Regions from separate parts of the Pseudoxanthomonas sp. GW835-FHT14C01 genome, predicted to be linked through region 2. Evidence: predicted binding sites of a transcription regulator. Region 2 holds the regulator's gene; the other holds the start of a gene.

Region 1 (11,274 bases), on a different contig from region 2:
GTGCGATCTCGGTCTTCTTGTCCACCGAGGTGGTGGCCGAGGTCTGCGCAGCGGTGTTCTCCACCAGGTTGATCGTCAGCAGGTCGCCCACGTCGCGTGCGCGGCGGTCCGCGTAGAGGTTCAGGCCGGGGCCGGCGCGATAGATGGAACCTGCCGTGGCCGGCGCCGATGCGGCGACCACCGGCTGGATCGGCTGCATCGGCGCGTACGGGCGCACGTCGCCGTAGTAGCGCGCGCAGCCCGGCAGCAGCATCAGCGCGCAGGCGAGGGTGGTGGCGGACGTGGAGCGCTTCATGGCGTGTCTCTTCGCGTGTCGGGTAGGAACGACGTCAGACGTTGTTGTTGAGGTAGCCGAGCATGGAGTCGGTGGTGGAGATGGCCTTGGCGTTCATTTCGTAGGCGCGCTGGGTCTCGATCATGCTGACCAGTTCTTCCACCACGTTGACGTTGGAGCCTTCCAGCGAGCCCTGCACCACGCTGCCCAGGCCATTGAGGCCCGGCGTGCCGTTCTGCGCGGGGCCGGAGGCGGTGGTCTCGACGTAGAGGTTCTCGCCCTTGGCCTGCAGGCCCGAAGGGTTCACGAAGTCGGTGAGCGTCAGCGAGCCGATTTCCAGCGCCTGCGCCTGGCCGGCCATCGTCACGCTGACGGTGCCGTCGTTGCCGATGGTCAGCGACTGCGCGCCTTCCGGCACCTGGATGCCGGGCTGCACCGGGTAGCCGCTGTTGGTGACCAGTTCGCCCTGCGCGTTGATCTGGAACGAGCCGTCGCGCGTATAGGCCGGTGACCCATCGGGCAGCAGCACTTCGAAGAAGCCGCGGCCGTTGACCATGACGTCCAGCGAACGGCCGGTCTGCTGCGGGTTGCCTTGCTGGAAGTCCTTGGAGGTCGACACGACGCGCACGCCGGTGCCGAGTTGCAGGCCGGAGGGCAGCTGCGTCTGCGAGGAGGTGGAGCCGCCGGGCTGGCGGACCTGCTGGTACAGCAGGTCTTCGAAGCTGGCGCGGTCGCGCTTGAAGCCGGTGGTGTTGGTGTTCGCCAGGTTGTTGGAGACCACGGACATGCGCATCTGCTGTGCGTCCAGTCCGGTCTTGGCGACCCAGAGGGCTTGGTTCATGGCGGGGTTCCTCGCGGTGGAAGGGGTGGAATCGCGCGATGCGGTTCCTCGCCTCCTCTCAGGCAAGTCCTGTGCCGGAACGGGTGTCGTGGTTCTGGCGCTGGGATCCGGGCCGATCTGGGACCGGAGTCATGGCCTGAGGGCCGGGGGCGGCATTTTTCTGGCGGCGGGGCCGGAGGGGCTTTCTTGCGCGGAAGGAGGGCGCCGCTCGCCGCGGGGGCCTTCTTTCTTTGCTTGTGCAAAGAAAGAAGCAAAGAAAACACACCCCAGGCGGCCCGCCCTCCGCGCTGCGCGCTCCGGGTTCGCGAGCGGGCCAGGAATTTTCGTAAGGCACATCCCTGTGCCATACGAAAACGCCGCCCATCCAGGGCGGCGCCCTTCGGGTTTTACCCGGCCCACTCGCCGTGCCTCATGGGGACCCGAAAGGCAGTAAAGCTAAAGCCCGTGTCGTAGATATCTGGGGTGGCTCTATGGGCCCCCTGAGGTCCGGCAGTCGCGGCGGGTAAAACCCCGCAGGGGCGCCGCACAAGGATGTGCGGCGTTTTCGGCCGGGGCAGGATGCCCCGTCCGAAAATTCCCGCCGGGACTGCGCACCCGTCGCGCAGCGGCGGGCGGACCGCCGGGGTGTGCTTTCTTTGCCTACTTTCTTTGCACAAGCAAAGAAAGTAGGGCCTCCGCGGCGAGCGGCACCATGCATCCAGAAAAAGAAAGGCTGCCCCGCAAGGCCATGAAACCAATGGCATCGCGGACGCGGTTCCAAGGGTAGGGCGCGAAGGATACTGACTCCGTTGCCCCTCACCCCAGCCCCTCTCCCGGTGGGAGAGGGGCTCAAAAGCGTCAGCCGCCGAGGCGCAGCAACTGGTTCGACGACTGCGCCATCTCGTCGCCGCTGCGGATCACCTTCACCTGCATCTCGAACTGACGCTGCAACTGGATCATCTGCACCAGCGCACCGGCCGCATCCACGTTGCTGCCTTCCAGCACGCCCATCGTCAGGCTGTTGCCCGTGGCGGCGGGCAGGGCGGGCGCCTGCGGATCCGACGGGCGCATCAGACCGTCACCGCCGCGTGCAAGCTGCGACTGCGCCGCTTCCACGATGCGCATGCGGCCGATCACCGCCATCGTCTGCGGGCCTTCGCCCTGCGGGATGATCGACACCGTGCCGTCGGCGCCGATGTCGATCGACTGCGCCGGCGGCACCGCGATCGGGTTGCCGTTGTCGTCCAGCACCGCACGGCCGCCGGCGGTGACCAGCTGGCCGTTCGGCGTGATGCTCAGCTCGCCGTTGCGCGTGTACGCCGTACCCCCGTCTGCGGCCTGTACGGCCATCCATCGGTTCGGCTGCAGGGAGATGTCCAGCGAACGGCCGGTGACCATCTGAGAACCGGTCCGGCCGTCGAAGCCGGGATCGATCAGCACCGCGTCCACACGCGAGGGAAAGCCCTGGCCCTGGATCTTGAACGCCTCGGTGCCGGCCAATGCGGCCTTGAAGCCCTTGGTGTCCACGTTGGCCAGGTTGTGCGACACGGTGCCCTGCGCCTGCAGCGAAGCGCGAGCGCCGGTCATCGCGACATAAAGGGCCTTGTCCATGCGTCAGTCTCCGTCGGCCTCTGCCGGATCAGCGGATGTTGATCACCGCCTGGGTGATCTGGTCCTGCGTGGACAGGGCCTGCGAGTTGGCCTGGAAGTTGCGCTGCGCCACGATCATGTTGACCAGCTGTTCGGTGAGGTCGACGGTCGAGGCTTCCAGCGCGCCGGAGGCCACCTGGCCGAAGTCCGACGTACCCGGCGCACCGATGCGCGGCTCGCCCGAGGCATAGCTGTGCGTCCAGGTGTTGTTGCCCTGCGACACCAGGCCCTGCGGATTGCTGAAGTTCGCCAGCGCGACCTGGCCCAGCGGGCGGTCCACGCCGTTGGAATAGCGTGCGTACACGACGCCGGTTTCGGACACGCTGAACTCGTTGAGCTTGCCGGTGGCGTAGCCGTCCTGGTTCTGGATGCGCTTGGCGAACTGCTCGCCGTACTGGGTGGTCCCGCTGATGTTCATCGTCATGTTCAGCACGCCGGCGCCGGTGCTGGGCGTGAACGGCGCCAGCGTGATCTGGCCGTTGGCCGGTGCGGTCAGGGTGCCGTTGTTGTCGAACTGCACGGTGGTCGGCGCGCCCATCGACGTGCCATCCACGTACGAGTGCATCTGCCACTCGTTCGGATTCGGCGTCTTCACGTAGTAGACGGTCTGCTGGTGGGCCACGCCCAGCGAGTCGTACACGGTGACTGAGGTGGTCTCGTTGTAACTGGCGCTATCAGTGGGCGAGAACGGCGAGATCGTCGGCTGCGCAGCGTTGCCGGGCAGGGTCACGCCCAGTTCCACGTTGGTGGTCGGCGAGGGTGGGCTGTCGGTGGTCAGCAGGCGCAGGTCGGTCATGTTGCCGGTGTCGAAGCCGACGCCGTCGGCGCGCGGCGGGAACACCTGCAGGCGGTAGCCTTCCGGCGTGGTGACATAGCCGTTCGGGTCGCGCTGGAAATTGCCGGCGCGTGTGTAGACGTTGGTGCCGTTGTTGCTGACCGTGAAGAAGCCCTCGCGGTCCACCGCCATGTCCAGATAGCGTCCGGTCTGGTTGATGTCGCCCTGCGAGAACTGCTGGGCCACGTTGGTCAGGCGCACGCCGGCACCGATGCCGTTGCGCAGCAGGCCGTAGCCCGTGGACGAGAACACCTCGGCGAACTCCGCGCGCGATTCCTTGAAACCGGTGGTGTTGACGTTGGCGATGTTGTGCGAGGTCACGTTGAGGTCGGCGTTGGCCGCTCTCATGCCGGACAGGGAACTGTTGAATGCCATGGAAGACTCCTTGCGGGATGCGGTGGGAGCGTGGGTGTCAGGACGCCGACTTGCCGATGCGCAGCACGTAGTCGAGCGGGGCGGTGCCCAGGCCGGGCAGGTTGAGGTACAGGCCGTCGGAGCCGATGGTCACGCTGTCCACGTGGGCATCGACGTAGGTGTTGAGCGCGGTGCCGGTGCCGTCGGCGGCGGTGTGGGTGGCCTTGATCGAATACTTGCCGGCCTCGGCGCGTTCGCCGTTGGCCTTCAGGCCGTCCCACGCGAACGCGGTCTCGCCCTTGCCGGTGGCGTCCACTTCGACGGTGTCGACGACGATGCCGCTGGCGTCCTTGATCTCGAAGGTCACCTTGCCGGCACCCGGCGACATCACCAGCCCGGTGGCGTTGCCGGAGGCGGGCAGGGCGATCGATTCGGACGGCACCACCACCGAATGCCCGACCAGCGAGGCGCCTTTCAGCACCTGGTCGCCGGTCAGCGCGGCGGTGAAGCCGTTGACGGTGCTGTTGAGGTCGCTGATGCCCTGCACGGTGGAGAACTGCGCCAGCTGGGCGACGAATTCGCTATTGGACAGCGGCTTCAGCGGATCCTGGTTGCTCAGCTGCTCGGTCATCAGCCGCATGAAATCGGCCTGGCCCAGCGTGTCGGCCTTTTTCTTCGGGGTCGCACCGGTGCCGCTGGCATTGAGGGCGGCGAACGGATCGCCATTGACGGTGGTCATGCGCGTGCTCGGTCAGGGGAGGGACGCATCAGCGCCCCATGGTCAGGGTGGCCAGGGCGAGTTCCTTGGCCGTGTTCAGCACTTCCACGCCGGCCTGGTAACCGCGCGAGGCGGAGATCAGGTTGACCATCTGCGCGACCGGATCGACGTCCGGTGCATAGACGTAGCCGTCGGCGTCGGCCATCGGGTGGCCGGGTTCGTAACGCTTGATCGGGGGCGCTTCGCTCTGCGTGATCTCCTTCACCTGCACCGAGGTCAGCGAACCGTCCGCGTTGAGCCTGCGCGCCTGGAAGATCGGCTCGATCGGCTTGTAAACCGCTTCCGGCGAGGAGGCGATGGAGTCGGCATTGGAGAGGTTGCTGGCGATGGTGTTCAGGCGCACGGACTGCGCCTGCAGCGCGGAACCGGCGACGTCGAAGATGGGCAGGTTGCTCATGGCATGCCTCCTTACTGGCCGGTGATCGCGGTGAGCATGGTGCGCACCTTGGATTCGATGAAGCTCAGCGAGGCGCGGTACTCCAGCGCGGCGCGGCCGTAGGCGGCGCGCTCGGTATCGGCATCGACGGTGTTGCCGTCCAGGCTGGGCTGCACGCCATCGCGTTCGAAGACGCGCGGCGAGGCATTGAGCAGGGTGAGGTGCCGCTCGTGGGTGCTCTGCAGCGGCGCGGCCTTGGCGGCGGCCTGTTCAAGTGCGGCCTGGAAGTCCAGGTCCTTTGCCTTGAAGTTGGGCGTGTCGGCGTTGGACAGGTTGCTGGCGATCAGCTGCATCCGTTGCTCACGCAGCGGCAGCGCCGCGGCATGGACGCCCAGATAGTTGGAGATGGGATTGGACATGGCACCGCTCCGGCAGACCGTTGCCGGGGCAGTTGCAAGGCGTGTGCCAGAACGCGCGCTCGGCGCGAGCTTCTGGAAAGGAAGCCGTAGCGTCGAGCTTGCTCGACTGCTCGACGGCCAGGCGTGGGATCCGGTCCGACAGTCAGCGGAGCAAGCTCCGCTCTACGCCGTCAGGCGGCCATTCTTGCCGCCACCACCTGATTCAGCCGGAACAGCACGTGTTCGGCCAGCTCGTGCGGGCTGTACTTGGCCACGAAGGCGTTGGCGCCGACCCGTTCGACCATGGCGTTGTTGAACACGCCCGACAGCGACGTGTGCAGCAATACGTACAGGCCGGCCAGGCCCGGGTGGCGCCGGATTTCCGTCGTGAGCGTGTAGCCGTCCATGGCCGGCATCTCGATGTCGGAGATGACCATGGCGTAGCGCTCGGCCGGGTTCTCGCCGGCGGCGTGCACCTGCAAGAGATGGTCCAGCGCCTGGCGGCCATCGGAGAGCAGGGTGGCGGTGACGCCCAACTGCTCCAGTACGCTGCGGATCTGCGAGCGCGCCACGCGCGAGTCGTCCACCACCAGCACCTGCATCGGCGGGGCATCGGCGGGCAGCGCCATCTCGGGCGCCAGGGTGGCATCCATGCGCGACTGGCAGATGTCGGCCAGCACGCTTTCCACGTCGATCACTTGGATCAGTTCGCCCTGGAACCGCGTCACGGCGGTCAGGAAGCTGTTTTCCGCGCCCAGTTCGGGTGGCGGGTGGATGTCTTCGACCGCGATGTTGACGATGCGCTCCACGCCGCTGACCAGGAAGCCCTGGACCGAACGGTTGAACTCGGTGACGACCAGGTAGTTGGGGGCGTTCTCGGGATTCGGGTCGCGCTCGGGATGGCGGATGCTCAGGCCCAGGTCCAGCACGGGCACCGACCTTCCGCGCACGTCCGCCACGCCGACGAACTCGGTGGGCAGGCCGGGCAGCTGGAACAGCGACGGACGGCGCAGGACTTCCTGCACCTTGAAGACGTTGACGCCAAAAAGCTGACGCCCGCCCAGACGGAACAGGAGCAGGGCGAGGCGGTTGTGGCCGGCCAGGCGGGTGCGCTGGTCGATGCGGTTGAGCAGGTCCTGGGTCATGCACAGCATATCGGCCGGGGGGGAGGGGTCTTGAGCAGGTCGCGGGCCTTCCAGCCCTTCGAGGCTTTTAGCCCCTCTCCCTGCGGGAGAGGGGTTAGGGTGAGGGGCAACGGAAGTCGGGTGCCTGTACGAACCGTTTGGGCTTGTCCAAGCCGTCGCGTTGGATTCCTGGGGCCTGCCGGGATCGTTCCTCGATGGTGCCGGCATGGCGCCGTTCGCCGCGGAGGCCCTACTTTTCTTTGCTTGTGCAAAGAAAAGTCGGCAAAAGAAACACCCCCCGACGGTCCGCCCGCCGGGACTGCCGGACCTCAGGGGCCCCAAGTGCCGCACCTGAGGGATCGAGGCGTGCTGTTGCTATTGCTCCCGGCCCGCTCTCGAACCCGGAGCGCGCAGCGCGGAGGGCGTGCCGCCTGGGGTGTGTTTTTCTTTGCATAAACAAAGAAGTGCTTTTCAACAGCCGTATGGCTGGTCAAGAAGGCCCCCGCGGCGAGCGGCACCAAACCCCAGCGTCAAGAACCTCACACCGAAGGTCCCACGAAGAAGCGACTTCTGGCACACCGCTTGCAGCTTCCACGCCGATGAACCACCGGAGTCCGACCATGCTGCTGCGCCTGACCACCGCCCTGATCGGCGGCCTGACCGCGTGCAGTGTCCTGGCCGCGGACTTCCAGCCGGTCGACAGCATCAAGGCGGCCGCCCTCGGCGCGTTGCCCGCCGGCAGCGAAGCCGAGGCCACGCTCGATCCCGCCTTGCGCCTGCCGCGCTGCAGTGCCGCCCTGGTCGCGCGCGTGCAGGGCAGCAACAGCGTGGAAGTCGGCTGTCCCGATGGCTGGCGCCTGTTCGTGCCGGTGCGCGTCCGCCGCAGCCAGACCGTACTCGTGCTGGCACGCGGTATCGCGCCGGGCGAGACCATCACCGCGGACGCCTTCGTCGCCGAGCGTCGCGACGCCTCGCGCATCGTCGGTGCCGCCGTGGCCGATCCCGCGCAGGCCGTGGGCCGCGTCGCACGGCGCATGCTGCCCGCCGGCGCCGTGCTGGCCTCGACCGACCTGGTCGCGCAGCGGCTGGTGCGGCGCGGCGACAACGTGGCACTGGTGTCCCGGCGGGGCGGCGTCGAGGTCCGCGTGGCGGGCAAGGCGCTGGCCGACGCCGGCGAGAACGAACGGGTGACCGTCGAAAACCTGTCCTCGCGCAGGGTGGTGCAGGGCATCGTGGGCGCAGGCGGCGACGTCTGGGTGAGCCGATGAAAAAAAATCCGCATTCGCCCTCAAGATGTTCCGGAGGGTGCCGATACCGACGCTGGGTGGAAGGACATCGGGCAAAACCCGGCCCCTCCTCGGAATTGTGCGATCCGTCACTAAAGTCGAGCGGGTGGCGGCCGATAACTCCCATGAACCCTGTGACAGGCGACTGACATGAACCAGAAAATCGAAGGCACTCCCCCTGCCGCCATCCGCACCACCGGTCCCGTGAGCGGCCGCGTGGCGTCCGCAGGCGCTGATCGTTCCAGCCCCGTGGAAGCCAGTGCGGCGGGCGACAGCCTGCGTCTGACCGGTGAAGCCACCAGCCTGCAGGCGATGCAGCGCGAGCTGTCCAGCGCTCCGGCGATCAACGAAGCCCGCGTGCAGGCCGTGCGTGAAGCGCTGCAGTCCGGTGCCTACAAGATCAACGCCGAGGCGATCGCCGACGGCATGCTGGGCCTGGAAGAGCAGCTGGGCCGCTGAGCGCAATGAACCACGCCTCCCTCCAGCGACTGTCCGCGGCCCTGGAAGAGGAGCGTCGCGCCATCGTCGAGCACGACGTGGAGGCGCTCATGCGCTGCACGCAGGACAAGCTGGATGCCCTGCGCGCGCTGGAAACCGCCGCGGCCGGCTTCGGCTTCCCCGACGACCTGCGCGAGAAGCTGGCCGACCTGGCCGAGAAGAACCATGCGAACGGCATCCTGCTGGCCCGTCGCCGCCGCGAAGTGAACTGGGCGCTGCGCCATCTCGGCCGCACCGAAAGCCACGGCGCGTACGACGCGCAGGGCCAGACGTCGACGACCGCCGCCCCGCGTCCCATCGCGGTCGCCTGAGCCCGGTGCCGGATCCGCAAACTGCGACCCCGCACCTTGCCGCTCCCGCGGCCGCGCCGGATACTGGCGCCCCTTCGCCACCCGATCCATCCGTGGCCACAGACCCGCTGACGAACCCGCCTTCCGGCGCCTGCGCCGTGGACGACATCCCGAGCTTCGCCGATCTCAAGGCGCTCGCCGAACTGATGGACGACGGCTATCTGCTGCTTCGTGGCGATGGCCGTCCGCTGCACGCCAATGCGGCGGCGCGCGCGCTGGTCAACGACGAGGACCACGCCTTGGCGGCGCTGTCCGCCCTGTTGCCGGTGGATGCGATCCGCACCGCGCGCGAGACCGGCCGCTGGAACACCGACCTGACCCTGGCCGACGGCGTCGTGCTGCAGGTGCGCGCGTATTTCCACGACAGTGCTGGCGGCGGCCACTGCATGGTGGTCTTCCACGACGTCAGCGAAGCGCATGCGCGCCAGCAGGAACTGCAGCGCCGCCATGCCCAGCTGCGCCAGACGCTGGTGCGGCTTGCCGGTGCGCAGGAGCAACTGGTGCAGTCCGAGAAGATGGCTTCCATCGGCCAGCTCGCCGCCGGCGTCGCGCACGAGATCAACAACCCCATCGGCTACGTGCACTCCAACCTCGGTTCGCTGCAGGAGTACCTGCACAGCCTGTTCTCGTTGATCGAAGTGTACGAGCGCGCGCTGCGCCTGCCGGACCCGAAGGCGATGCTGCCCGAGATCGAGGACCTGCGCGCGCGCTCCGACATTGACTTCATCACCGGCGACCTGCCGCAGCTGATGTCCGAATCGCGGGAGGGCATCGAGCGCGTCACCGCCATCGTGCGCAACCTGAAGGATTTCTCGTACTCGGGCCGCGACGACAGCTGGAAGTCCGCCGACCTGCATGCCGGCCTCGATTCCACCATCAACATCATCTGGAACGAGCTGAAGTACAAGGTCACGCTGGAGAAGCACTACGGCAAGCTGCCGCTGGTGCAGTGCCGTCCCTCGGAGTTGAACCAGGTGTTCATGAACATCCTGCTCAACGCCAGCCACGCCATCGACGAGCGCGGCACCATCACCGTCAGCACCGGCGTGGAGGGCGAGGAGGTCTGGGTCGAAGTCCAGGACAGCGGCCACGGCATCCCCGACGAGATCCTGCAGCGCATCTTCGACCCGTTCTTCACCACCAAGCCGGTCGGCAGCGGCACCGGCCTGGGCCTGTCGATCTCCTACGGCATCGTCAAGAAGCACAACGGCCGCATCGAAGCGCGCAACGAGCCCGGCGCCGGCGCCTGCTTCCGCATCGTGCTGCCGATACGGCAGCCGGCCGCCGACGCGGCGTGAGCCGTCACCGCGCATCCCCGTAGGAGCGACGTAAGTCGCGACCGGAAGAACGCGGTGTCCATGAGCGTGGGGCATGGCGATCAACCGCCGATCCACGAGCTGGCCGCGTGGGTTGCTTGATTTCCGCGGTCGCGACTTACGTCGCTCCTACAACGGAGGCGCGTCGAAGAACGCCAGCTTCTTCGCCCTGGGCAAGCGCTTCAGCCGCGCCTCCGCGCGCGAGGCCGCGCCGCGGTCGGGGTAGCCGCGCTGGGCGAGCAGGCGCACTGGCGGATTCGCGCGCGTGTACTTCGCGCCGGTGCCGGCCACATGCGCGGCATAGCGCACCTCAAGGCGGTTGGTGATGCCGGCGTACCAGGCGCCGTTGCGGCATTCGAGCAGATAGAGGCACCAGCCGCCCGGTGTCGGGGTGGCGGTGTCAGGCATGCGCGCGGTGGTGCGGCTGGTTCTCGTACGTGGCGAAGGCCTGGCGGATGTGTTCGCGCAGGTCGTCGTCGTTCCACGGCTTGGTCAGGAAGCGGTAGATTTCGCCGCGGTTGATCGCTTCGGTCACCGTCGCCAGGTCGGTGTAGCCGGACAGCACCAGCCGCACCGTGTCCGGGTACAGCAGGCGCACGCGGCCGAGGAACTCGGTACCGCTCATGTCCGACATGCGCTGGTCCGACAGGATGACCTGCACGTCGTTGGTCGCCAGCAGTTCGAAGGCGTCGGTGACGTTGCTGGCGGCGAGGATGCGGTAGCCGTCGCGGCGGAACAGGCGCACCAGCGAGCGCAGGATGTTCTCCTCGTCGTCCAGCAGCAGCAGCGTGCGGTCGGGCTTGGTCGCGGCGAACGCGTCCGCGCGCAGGTAACGCCGGCGCAGCACCGCGCCGGCGTCTTCGGCCGACATCGGCTCGCCGAACAGGTGGCCCTGGAACATGTCGCACTGGTTGCGGCGCAGGAAGCCGAGCTGCGTGTCGGTTTCCACGCCGTGCGCGATGACCTTCATGCCCAACTGGTGGCCCATCGCGATGATGGCGCAGGTGATGGCGACTTCGCGCGGGCCCGAGGGCACGCCCTTCACGAAGTTGCGGTCGATCTTGATCTTGTCCACCGAGAAGCGCACCAGCGAATCCAGGTTGGAATCGCCCATGCCGAAATCGTCCAGCGTCAGCCGCACGCCTTCGCGATGCAGTTGGGCCAGCGTGCGATGGACCAGGTTCATGTCCTTGGCCAGCGCGTTCTGGCGCACTT
Region 2 (11,274 bases):
CGGTAGGCGCGCTCGGCGGCCTGTTCGGCGCGCAGCAGGCGTGGCAGCACGTCGTCGCGCGTGCGCTGTACGTCCACCTGCGCCACACGGTAGCGGCCATGCGCCTCGGTCAGCGTGGAATACAGCGCGATGTCGCGCGATTCGCGCTCGATCTCCAGCGCCGCCAGGTCCGCCTCGGCCGCGCGGATCTCCGGCGCCGCACGACGCGCGCCACCGAGCGCCAGCGATACGCCACCGATCAGCGCGGTATCGCCGCCGTCCTGCATCCGGCGGATGCCGACCTGCCAGTCGAGGTCGGACGTGGATGCGGTACGCGCCAACCGGACACGCGCTTCGCGGATGCGGCGCTCGTCGGCGAACTGGGCCAGTTCCGGCGTGCCTTCGAGCAGTGCGGCGAGTTCCACCACGTCGACGAGCGCAGGCAACACCCGCGGATCGCCTGCGGCGACGTCGAAGCGCGGCGCCCGCTCGCCCCACAGCGCAGCCAGGTGCTGGCGGGCGGCGGCCTCCTGCTGGTCGGCGCGCACCAGGGCCAGTTCGGCACGCGCCAGCGCCGCCTGGGCCGTCAGCACGACCGATTCCGGCGACGCACCGGCCTGCAGGCGCTGGCGTGCGCCCGCGACGGTACGCCTACGCTGCGCGATGTCCTGCACCGCGATGGCCCGTTGCGCGCGTGCGCATGCGACGGCCAGGTAGCGGCGGGCGACATCGGCCAGCAGGTCGAGGCGCTGCGTTTCGCGTTGCATCGCCAGCGCGTCGATGCGCGCCTGCGCCAACGTGCGGCGCGCGTCGAGCTTGCCGCCGCGCTCCAGCACGCCAGCCAGCGTCAGCGTCGCTTCGGCCTGGCGGACGCCGCTCGCGTCGCCGGTGCCGAGCACGTTCTCGAGGTCGAGGCCGGCTCTAAGAGCAGGACGCAGCAGGGCCACGTCGCGTTCGGCGAGCAGGGCGTCGGTACGCGCGCCGAACAGGCGCAGGTCGGGATGGGCGCGGGCGACGCGCGCCATGGCGTCGTCCAGCGTGAGGGTTTCGGGGGGAACAGCAGGCGATGGCGCCTGTGCGTGCACGCACGGCGCGATCGCGAAGGCGGCCAATGCCGCCAGTCGCAACCACATGGGAAGTCTCCGGAACGTCGGTGAGGGAACGCGGGCGACGGAACGTCAGCCCGGCACGGCCATCACGCGGCGATCGGAGGACGCAGCAAGGACGTCCGGGGCGCCTGCGCCACCGGCACCCGGTCCAGCACGGGCACGGCGGCGGGCAGGATCATGGCCGGCACGCGCATCGGCGCCGGCACGATGGCGGTCAGATGGCCGCAGCAATGGCTGGCATGCATCAGCGCATGCAGCAGGTCGCCGGGATCGACGTCGTCGTGGCCGTGCCCTGCGGCGCCGTCCTCGTGCTCGCCCACGACATGCAGGTGCTCGGCGCCATTGCCCAGCTCGTGCAGGTCGCCCAGCGAAGCGAACACCGGATTCGCCAGCACCGCCAGCAGCAGCACCGCAAAGGCCGGGAAGCGCAACAGGAAACAACGGCGGTGGCGCAGGAGGCGAAGCATCGGCCGGCATGCTAGCGGGCCTTGCGGGCGTTAGACAATTCCATGCCGGTTTCCCGTCCGGGACTGGAACGGGTCTTGCAGCGGACCGTCCGACCCCGTCGGAAATGCGCCATGTCTGAGCAGGACGAAAGCGGCGAACGCACTGAATTACCCACCGAGAAACGACTTCGCGAAGCCCGTGAACAGGGCAACATCCCGCGCTCGCGCGAGTTGGCGACGGCGGCGGTGTTCGGTGCGGGCGTGCTGGCCATCATCGGCATGGGCCCGGGCCTGGCGCGCGATGCGCTGGGCTGGATGAAGATCGCGCTGACCCCGGACCCGCTGCTGATGCGCCAGCCGGACCAGCTGTTCGGCTACGTCGGCCTGATGATGCTGAAGCTGCTGGTCGCGATCGCGCCGGTGGCGGGCATCTGCGTGCTGGCCGGACTGGCGGCACCGGCCCTGATGAGCGGCCTGCAGTTCTCGCAGAAGTCGCTGATGCCCGATTTCAAGCGCCTCAACCCCGCGGCCGGCCTCAAGCGCCTGTACGGGCCCGAGAGCATCGCCGAGCTGCTGAAGTCCCTGCTGCGCGTGGTACTGATCGGGGGCGCGGCGGCGATCTGCCTGAAGCTGGGACTGAATCCGCTGCGCGAGTTGCTGACCATGCCGCTGGAACAGGCGGTGCGCAGCGGCCTGTCGTTCACCAGCACCCTGCTGCTGGCGACCACCGGCGGCCTGATCCTGCTGGCGGCCATCGATGCGCCGTACCAGAAGTGGAACTGGCTGCGGAAGCTGAAGATGACCCGCCAGCAGCTGCGCGAGGAAATGAAGGAAAGCGACGGCAGCCCGGAAGTGAAAGGCCGCATCCGCCAGATGCAGCACCAGATGTCGCAGCGCCGGATGATGGAGGACGTGCCCAAGGCCGACGTGATCGTGGTCAATCCGACCCACTACGCGGTGGCCCTGAAATACCAGGCCGGCCAGATGGGCGCCCCCACCGTGGTCGCCAAGGGCGTGGACGAACTGGCCATGCGCATCCGCGAAGTGGCCGATGCCCACCGCATCGCCATCGTCTCCGCCCCGCCTTTGGCACGCGCCTTGTATCGCGAAGGGCAGCTTGGCCGGGAGATCCCCGTGAGACTGTACGCCGCCGTCGCCCAGATCCTGTCCTACGTGTACCAGCTGCGCGCCTGGCGCGTGGGCGAGGCTCCGCTGCCCGACCTGCCGGCGCTGGACGTGGATGAGCACGGAGGCAAGGCATGAGCGCGCAACCGGTCGGCACCCCGCGCTGGATGGACATGCTGAAGAACGGCCTCGGCGCGCCGCTGGTGGTGCTGGCGCTGCTGGCCATGATCGTGGTGCCGCTGGCGCCACCGGTGCTGGACGCGCTCTTCAGCTTCAACATCGCCATTTCGCTGGTGGTGCTGCTGGCGGTGATCTACGTGAAGCGTCCGCTCGACTTCACCATCTTCCCGATCATCCTGCTGATGACCACGATGCTGCGCCTGGCGCTGAACGTGGCCTCGACCCGCGTGATCCTGCTCAACGGCCAGAACGGCCACGACGCCGCCGGCAAGGTCATCGCGGCGTTCGGCGAGTTCGTGGTGGGCGGCAACTACGCGGTCGGCATCGTGGTGTTCGCCATCCTGACCATCATCAACTTCGTGGTCATCACCAAGGGCGCGGGCCGCATCGCCGAAGTGTCGGCCCGCTTCATCCTGGACGCGATGCCCGGCAAGCAGATGGCCATCGACGCCGACCTCAACGCCGGCGTGCTGACCCGCGAGGAGGCCAAGGCGCGGCGCGAGGAAGTCCGCGCCGAAGCCGACTTCTACGGCTCGATGGACGGTGCCAACAAGTTCATCCGCGGCGACGCCATCGCCGGCATCCTGATCCTGTTCATCAACCTCATCGGCGGTTTCGCCGTGGGCATGTTCCAGCACGGCATGCCGGCCGCCGAGGCGGCGTCGACCTACACCTTGCTGTCGATCGGCGATGGCCTGGTCGCCCAGCTGCCCGCCCTGCTGGTGTCCTCGGCGGTGGCCATGCTGGTCACCCGCGCTTCGCGCTCGGAAGACATGGGCCAGGCCGTGATGGGCCAAGCCTTCGGCCAGCACAAGGCGCTGGCGGTGGCCGCCGGCGTGCTGGGACTGGTCGGGCTGGTGCCCGGCATGCCCAACGTCGCCTTTTTGACGCTGGCGGCCGGTATCGGCTACCTCGCCTGGAAAATGTGGAAGCGGACCCAGCAGGGTCCGGCAGCCACCGACGGCGACACGCCGGCCCTGCCCGGTCCGGGCGCGCCCGACCGCAACGCCGAACTGACCTGGGACGAGCTGCGCCCGGTCGATCCGCTGGGCCTGGAAGTCGGCTACCGGCTGATCCCGCTGGTCGACAAGAACCAGGGCGGCGAACTGATGTCGCGCATCAAGGCGGTGCGCCGCAAGCTGACCCAGGACCTCGGGTTCCTGGTACCGCCGGTGCATATCCGCGACAACCTGGAACTGCCGTCGAACGGTTACCGCCTGCTGGTGCATGGCGTGCCGGTGGCGTCGGCGGAGATCCACCCCGACCGCGAGCTGGCTCTGGACCCGGGCGGCGCGTTCGGCAGCATCGACGGCATTCCCGGCAAGGACCCGGCATTCGGCCTGGACGCGGTGTGGATCCAGGCGCACCAGAAGGCCACGGCGGAATCGCTGGGCTACACCGTGGTCGATCCCGCCACGGTGATGGCCACCCACCTTTCCCACCTGGTGCGCGAACACGCGCCGGAACTGCTCGGCCACGAGGAAGTCCAGCAGCTGCTGGCGCAACTGGGCCGCAGCGCGCCGAAGCTGGTCGAGGACCTCACCCCGAAGGCGCTGCCGCTGGCCACCGTGGTGCGCGTGCTGCAGAACCTGCTGATCGAGCGCGTGCCGATCCGGCAGCTGCGCCGCATCGCCGAGGCGCTGGTCGAGTTCGCCCCGCAGAACACCGATCCGGCCGCGCTCACCGCCGCCGTGCGCACGTCGCTGGGACGATTCATCGTGCAGGAGATCTCCGGCATGGCACCGGAGCTGCCCGTCTACACCTTGGCGCCGACTCTGGAACGCGTCTTGCAGGACAGCACCCAGGGAACCGGCGCGGCGCTGGAACCGGGACTGGCGGAACGCCTGCACCAGAGCCTCGCCGACGTGGTGACCAAGCAGGAAGCCCGCAGCGAGCCTGCGGTGGTGCTGGTACCGGGAACGGTCCGCGCCGCCCTCGCCCGCCTGGTCCGCCACAGCGTCCCCTCGCTGTCGGTGCTGGCCTACAGCGAGGTTCCCGAGGACAAGCGGTTGAAGCTGGTCGGCACGATCAGCTGAGGCCCGGAGCAGCAGAACCCGACGCGACACCGAACCGGATAGCACGCCATGAAAATCAAACGCTTCGTCGCCCCCGACATGCGCACCGCCTTCGCGATGGTCCGGCAGGAACACGGTCCGGACGCGGTGATCCTGTCCAACCGGGTCACCGAGGACGGTGTCGAGATCGTCGCCGCCAGCAACTACGACGAAGCGCTGGTGCAGCGCACGCTGGACGCCATGCGCCCGACCGCGCCCGCCGCGCCGCTGCATCCGCTGCTCGATCCGGCGCCGCAGGCAGCGGCCGCGAACAGCCCCGCCCTGACGCCGGCCGAAGCCGCCGCCAGCTATTTCGCGCGCCGTCAGCCGGCGACACCCATCGCACCGCGCGCCGAAACCGCGAAGCCCGCCCCGATCGCGCCACCGCGCGCGCCCGTGATCGCCGCGCCCGCAGCGGCCGCCGACATTCCGGCGCCGGCTGTCCGCGACATCGCGCCGCTGCTGATCGAACCCGAATCCTTCGCGGCCAAACTCGCCGCCTGCCTGCCCGCCGCGCCCGCCAACGAGCCGGTCGCGCGCATCGAACCCGTCGTGGCGCCGCGTCGCCCGCCCGCCCCGCGTGCCGACATCGACGACACGCTGGACCTCGACGCGCTGCTGCCGTCGATCGCGCCGCCGGTGTCGCTGCCGGAACCCGAACCCGCGCCCATCGTCGCGCTGCACGCCGCGCGTACGCCGGCGTCCGCCCCGGCGCCGGCGCCCGCCGCCATCACCGTGCCCACGCTGACCGTGGTCACCGACAACGCCGCGGAAGCCCGGGAGAGCGACGAACAACTGGTGCAGATGCGCGGCGAACTGTCCGCCATGCGCGAGATGATCGAACGCGAGATGCATCGCCTCACCGACGAGCGCCTGCGCGGTTCGCCGGTGCGCATGCAGGCGATGGAACTGATGGAAGACTACGGCTTCGATGCTGGCATCACCCGCGACATCGCCCTGCAGATCCCCGCCGACACCGAACCGCACCGCGGCCGCGGCCTGATGCTGGGCCTGCTGTCGAAGAAGCTGCCCGTGCTCGACACCGACCTGCTCGACACCGGCGGCGTCATCGCCCTGGTCGGACCGACCGGCGCCGGCAAGACCACCACCATCGCCAAGCTGGCGGCCTGCTTCGCGCAGCGCCACAACGCCCGCGACGTGGCGCTGGTCACCACCGATACCGTGCGTGTTGGTGGCCGCGAACAGCTGCATGGCTACGGTCGCCAGCTCGGCATCGCCGTGCACGAGGCCGACAGCGCGCAGACCCTGGCGCTGGTGCTGGAGCGCCTGCGCGACTACAAGCTGGTGCTGATCGATACCGCCGGCCTGGGCCAGCGCGACCGCAACCTGGTCGGCCAGCTCAACTGGCTGCGCGCCTCGGGGCAGGTGAAGACCCTGCTGTGCCTGCCGGCCAATTCGCACTTCTCCGACCTGGACGAGGTGGTCCGCCGCTTCAGCGCCGTGCAGCCGCAAGGCGTGGTGCTGACCAAGCTGGACGAGACCGGCCGCCTGGGCAGCGCGCTGAGCGTGGTGGTCGACCACCAGCTGCCGATGACCTGGGTGACCGACGGCCAGCGCGTCCCCGACGACCTCCATCGCGCCAACAGCGCCCACCTCGTGCTGCGGCTGGACCAGCTGCGCCGCGAAGCCGACGAACCCTGCTCGACCGAGGCCACCCATGTCGCCTGATCACCCGCTGCAGACCAATCCCCGCAGCACCCCGCCGATGCCCGGCGCCTTCCATCCCGTGCGCGTCGTCGCCATCACCGGCGGCAAGGGCGGCGTGGGCAAGACCAACGTGTCGGTCAACCTCGCAGTGTCGCTCGCCGAGATGGGCAAGCGCACGCTGCTGATGGACGCCGACCTGGGCCTGGCCAACGTCGACGTGCTGCTCGGCCTGTCGCCGAAGTTCACCCTCGCCGACCTCGTCGCCGGCCGCTGCGGCCTGGAGGAAGTGCTTCTGGAAGGTCCCGAAGGCGTGCTGGTGGTGCCGGCCTCGTCGGGTTTCCGCCACATGGCCGAACTGACGCCGGCCGAGCATGTCGGCCTGGTCAACGTGTTCTCCGAGCTGCAGCGGGCCCTCGACTTCATGATCGTCGACACCGCCGCCGGCATCACCGACAGCGTGCTGACCTTCTGCCAGGCCGCGCAGGACACCGTGGTGGTGGTCTGCGACGAGCCGGCGTCGATCACCGACGCCTACGCGCTGATCAAGGTGCTGGCGCGCGAGCGCGGCCTGGACCGCGTGCACGTCATCGCCAACATGGTCCGCGACCCGAACGAGGGCCGGAAGCTGTACGAAAAGCTCGCGCGCGTCTGCGAGCGCTTCCTCGGCGACGTCGCCCTGCACTACCTCGGCGCCGTGCCGCAGGACGACTGGCTGCGGCGCGCCGTACAGCGCCAGCAGGCCGTCGTGAAGGCGTATCCGGGCAGCCCGTCGGCCCGCGCCATCACCGACATCGCGCGCACGACCGCCCGCTGGCAGCCGCCGGTCGGGGCGCGCGGCAACGTGGAATTCTTCGTCGAACGCCTGATCCAGCGGGGGGTGGCCGCATGAACACCGCCGCCGCCCAGTACCGCGCCGTGCAACGCGGCAGCGCGAACGACTTCGTCACCCAGCACGCCGACCTGGTCCGCCGCATCGCCCACCACCTGGCGGCGCGCCTGCCGGCCAGCGTGGAGATCGACGACCTGGTGCAGGCCGGCATGATCGGCCTGCTGGAAGCTTCGCGCAGCTATGACGCCGAGCAGGGCGCGTCGTTCGAGACGTACGCCTCCATCCGCATCCGCGGCTCGATGATCGACGAGATCCGCCGTGGCGACTGGGTGCCGCGCTCGGTCCACCGCCGCGCCCGCCAGGCCGCCGCCACCGTGCGCGAGATCGAACAGCGTACCGGCCGCGCCGCCATCGCCACCGAAGTGGCGAGCGCGATGGACATGCCGCTGCCCGAATACCTGCGCCTGATGGAGGATGCCGCGCGCGGCCAGGTGCTGAGTCTGGAGTCGCACATCGACGACCACGGCGAACCGAACACCTCGCGCACCGGCGGGCCGTCGCCGCAGCAGAACCTGGAGCGCAGCGAGTTCCGCCAGCAGCTGGTCAAGGCCATCGGCCACCTGCCCGAGCGCGAGCAGCTGGTGCTGTCGATGTACTACGAGCAGGAACTCAATCTGAAGGAAATCGGCGCGGTGCTCGGCGTCAGCGAATCCCGCGTCTGCCAGATCCACGGCCAGGCGATGGTGCGCCTGCGCGGTCGCCTGCAGGTGTTCGAGAAGGCCGACGCCGGCCTGGAAGACGACGAATGACCCTGCAGAAGCGCCCCGGGGCGCTCCCACGAGCCGACGCCAGCTCCGCTAAACATTTCCCGTCCGCGGTCGATATCCCCACCAGTCCCACCGTCCACGCAATACCGGAGCATCCGTGACCAACAAGAACATGCGCATCCTGATCGTGGACGACTTCTCCACCATGCGCCGCATCATCAAGAACCTGCTCAACGACCTCGGCTACACCAATACCGCCGAGGCCGACGACGGCAACACAGCGCTGACCGCGCTGGGCCAGGGCGGCTTCGATTTCGTGGTCACCGACTGGAACATGCCGGGCATGACCGGCATCGAGCTGCTGAAAGCCATCCGCGCCGACGACCGCTTCAAGACGCTGCCGGTGCTGATGGTGACCGCCGAAGCCAAGCGCGAACAGATCATCGAGGCGGCGCAGAACGGCGTGAACGGCTACATCATCAAGCCGTTCACCGCACAGACGCTGGAAGAGAAGCTGGGCAAGATCTTCGAACGCCTGGGAGCGGCCGCCTGATGAACGCCGTCGCCGACGCCACGGGCGCCCGCGCGGCGCTGGTGGAGAAGCTTCAGACCGCGCTCGATGCCCTGGAACAGGGCGACGAGGCGGGCTGGCGCCGCGAGCTGGATGCCATCGCCGCCTGGCGCACCCAGCCGATGATGCAGGGCCTGGGTCGCCTGGCCCGCGAACTGGCGCAGACGCTGGGCGAACTGCCGCCGACCGGCGCGGGCGAACTCGACGATGCCTGCGCGCGTCTGGACCATGTGGTCGAGATGACCGAACAGGCCAGCCACAGGACGCTGGACCTGGCCGAGCAGTGCCGGGGCTACGCCACGCAGCTGAAGAGCACCGACCTGTCGGCCGAACAGGCCGCGCTGGTGGACCGCATCGGCAAGGGCCTGTCCGAGATGGCGCTGGCGCAGAGCTATCAGGACCTGACCGGGCAGATCATCCGCCGCGTCGCCGGCATCGTGCGCCGCGTGCACGAGGGCTTCGGCGCGCTCGGCATCCCGCCGCCGGAAAAAAACCGCGACAAGCCTTCAGAACTCGCCGGTCCGGCCGTTGCTGGTCTTGACCGCAACGCGTTTTCGCAGGACGACGCCGACGACCTGTTGTCCGGCCTGGGGCTGTAGCCCCGGGGGACGCGCGCTGCGGAACCGGAGACCTGCCATGCCTGCCGCTTCCGCCCATCGTTCCCGTCACCCTGTCGTCCTGCTCTTCGTCGGCCTGTTGCTGGTCTGCGATGTGGTGGCCGCGCGCTTCCTGCGCCGCCGCCCCGACACGCAGCCCCTGTTCGACGCCTCCCGCTGATCGCCCGCCCCGGTAACCGTCCCGTCCATGTCCGCCGTCACGCCTGAAATCGCCGCCGACTTCCTGATCGAAGCGCAGGAGATCCTCGACCGGCTCGGCGAACAGCTGGTCACGCTGGAACACGACCCCTCCGACAGCAGCCAGCTCAACGCGGTGTTCCGCGGCTTCCATACTTTGAAGGGCGGTGCCGGCTTCCTCGGCATCCAGGCCATGGTCAACCTGTGCCACGCCGCCGAAGAAACCCTGGGCCTGGTGCGTGCCGGCAAGGCCACGCTGGAACCGCAGCACTTCGACGCCGCACAACAGTCGCTGGACTGGCTACAGCAGATGCTGGATGCCATCGGCGGCGGCGAAGAGCCGCCGCACGCACCGCAATCCCTGATCGACCAGTTCGACGTGCACGGCGGCGCCTCCGCGCCGGCACAGGCGTCCACGACCACCGCGGCACCGGCGGCACCCGCGCCCACCGGCGACGTGATCGGCGACGACGAGTTCGAAGCCCTGCTTGACCAGTTGCACGGCGGCGGCGCACCGACCAGCGTCGCCCCGCCCTCGCCGCCGCGTGCCGCGCCCGCTCCCGCGCCTGCGAAACCCGCCGGACCGAAGCCGGCGGCCAAGACCGGCGGCGAAGCCGAGCAGACCATCCGCGTGGATACCAAGCGGCTGGACGCCATCGTCAATCTCGTCGGCGAACTGGTGCTGTCGCGCAACCGCCTGAAGACGCTGCGTGCTCGCATCCGCGACGAAGAACTGGATCGCGCGGTCAGCAGCCTCGACATCGCCACCGCCCGCCTGCAGACCGCCGTCATGCGCACGCGCATGCAGCCGGTCGGCAAGGTGTTCTCCCGCTTCCCCAAGGTCGCGCGCGACGTCGCGCGCCAGCTGCAGAAGGAAGTCGACCTGGAGCTGGTCGGCGCCGACACCGAACTCGACCGCAACCTGGTGGAGGCGCTGGCCGATCCGCTCGTGCACCTGGTGCGCAACGCGATCGACCACGGCATCGAAGTACCCTCGCTGCGCGAAGCCTGCAGCAAGCCGCGCGCCGGCCATGTGCGCCTGTCGGCGCAGCAGGAAGGCGACTTCGTGACCATCGAGATCCGCGACGACGGCGCCGGCATCGATCCCGAGCGCCTGCGCGCCAAGGCGCTGGAGAAGGGCCTGATCGATCCCGAGGCCGCTGCCCGCCTCAGCCACGACGAGTGCCTGCAGCTGATCTTCCTGCCCGGCTTCTCCACCAAGGCCGAGGTGACCGACATCTCCGGCCGCGGCGTCGGCATGGACGTGGTGCAGTCGCGCATCCGCGAACTCAGCGGCCAGATCACCATCCATTCCGATGTGGGCCGCGGCAGCCGCTTCGTCATCCGCGTGCCGCTGACGCTGGCCATCCTGCCCACGCTGCTGGTGCAGGCCGGTGATCCGGTCTACGCCTTGCCGCTGGCGCGCGTGATGGAAGTGCTGCACGCGCCCTCCGAAAGCCTGCGCTGGTTCGACGGCCAGGCCGTGCTCGACCGGCAGAGCCACACGCTGCCGCTGGTCGACCTGCGCCAGTGGCTGCGCGTGGACCCGGTCATGGCGCCGCTGCTCACCATCGTGGTGCTGCAGATGGGCGAACAGCGCTTCGGCCTGATCGTCGACCAGGTCCGCGGCCGCGAGGAAGTGGTCATCAAGCCGCTGCCGCGCGCCGTACGCGGCCTGCCCGGCTACGCCGGCGCCACCCTGATCGGCGACGGCCGCATGGCGCTGATCCTCGATGTCGACGGACTGCGCGC

The links. The regulator FliA, encoded in region 2, starts transcription of late flagellar genes. The targets are predictions, from matches to a motif close to TAAAGTTTNNCNNNCNNNGGCCGATAA.
Region 1: the regulator FliA is predicted to act here: its motif matches at 6,638-6,664, upstream of AC1Q5B_RS17670 (chemotaxis protein).

Annotation. Positions count from the first base shown of each region.
Region 1 covers NZ_JBXAGB010000003.1:904,843-916,116, forward strand. The annotation lists gene flgH (flagellar basal body L-ring protein FlgH) at 1-295, opposite strand, end outside; gene flgG (flagellar basal-body rod protein FlgG) at 330-1,115, opposite strand; gene AC1Q5B_RS17645 (flagellar basal body rod protein FlgF) at 1,953-2,705, opposite strand; gene flgE (flagellar hook protein FlgE) at 2,734-3,954, opposite strand; gene AC1Q5B_RS17655 (flagellar hook capping FlgD N-terminal domain-containing protein) at 3,992-4,672, opposite strand; gene flgC (flagellar basal body rod protein FlgC) at 4,701-5,108, opposite strand; gene flgB (flagellar basal body rod protein FlgB) at 5,120-5,506, opposite strand; gene AC1Q5B_RS17670 (chemotaxis protein) at 5,677-6,630, opposite strand; gene flgA (flagellar basal body P-ring formation chaperone FlgA) at 7,230-7,877, shown strand; gene flgM (flagellar biosynthesis anti-sigma factor FlgM) at 8,046-8,354, shown strand; gene AC1Q5B_RS17685 (flagellar protein FlgN) at 8,360-8,704, shown strand; gene AC1Q5B_RS17690 (ATP-binding protein) at 8,890-10,041, shown strand; gene AC1Q5B_RS17695 (GIY-YIG nuclease family protein) at 10,189-10,467, opposite strand; gene AC1Q5B_RS17700 (EAL domain-containing protein) at 10,460-11,274, opposite strand, start outside.
Region 2 covers NZ_JBXAGB010000005.1:16,389-27,662, reverse strand. The annotation lists gene AC1Q5B_RS19430 (TolC family protein) at 1-1,112, opposite strand, end outside; gene AC1Q5B_RS19425 (hypothetical protein) at 1,175-1,555, opposite strand; gene flhB (flagellar biosynthesis protein FlhB) at 1,667-2,797, shown strand; gene flhA (flagellar biosynthesis protein FlhA) at 2,794-4,875, shown strand; gene flhF (flagellar biosynthesis GTPase FlhF) at 4,924-6,582, shown strand; gene AC1Q5B_RS19405 (MinD/ParA family protein) at 6,572-7,450, shown strand; gene AC1Q5B_RS19400 (RNA polymerase sigma factor FliA) at 7,447-8,199, shown strand; gene cheY (chemotaxis response regulator CheY) at 8,330-8,710, shown strand; gene AC1Q5B_RS19390 (protein phosphatase CheZ) at 8,710-9,327, shown strand; gene AC1Q5B_RS19385 (hypothetical protein) at 9,365-9,505, shown strand; gene AC1Q5B_RS19380 (chemotaxis protein CheA) at 9,533-11,274, shown strand, end outside.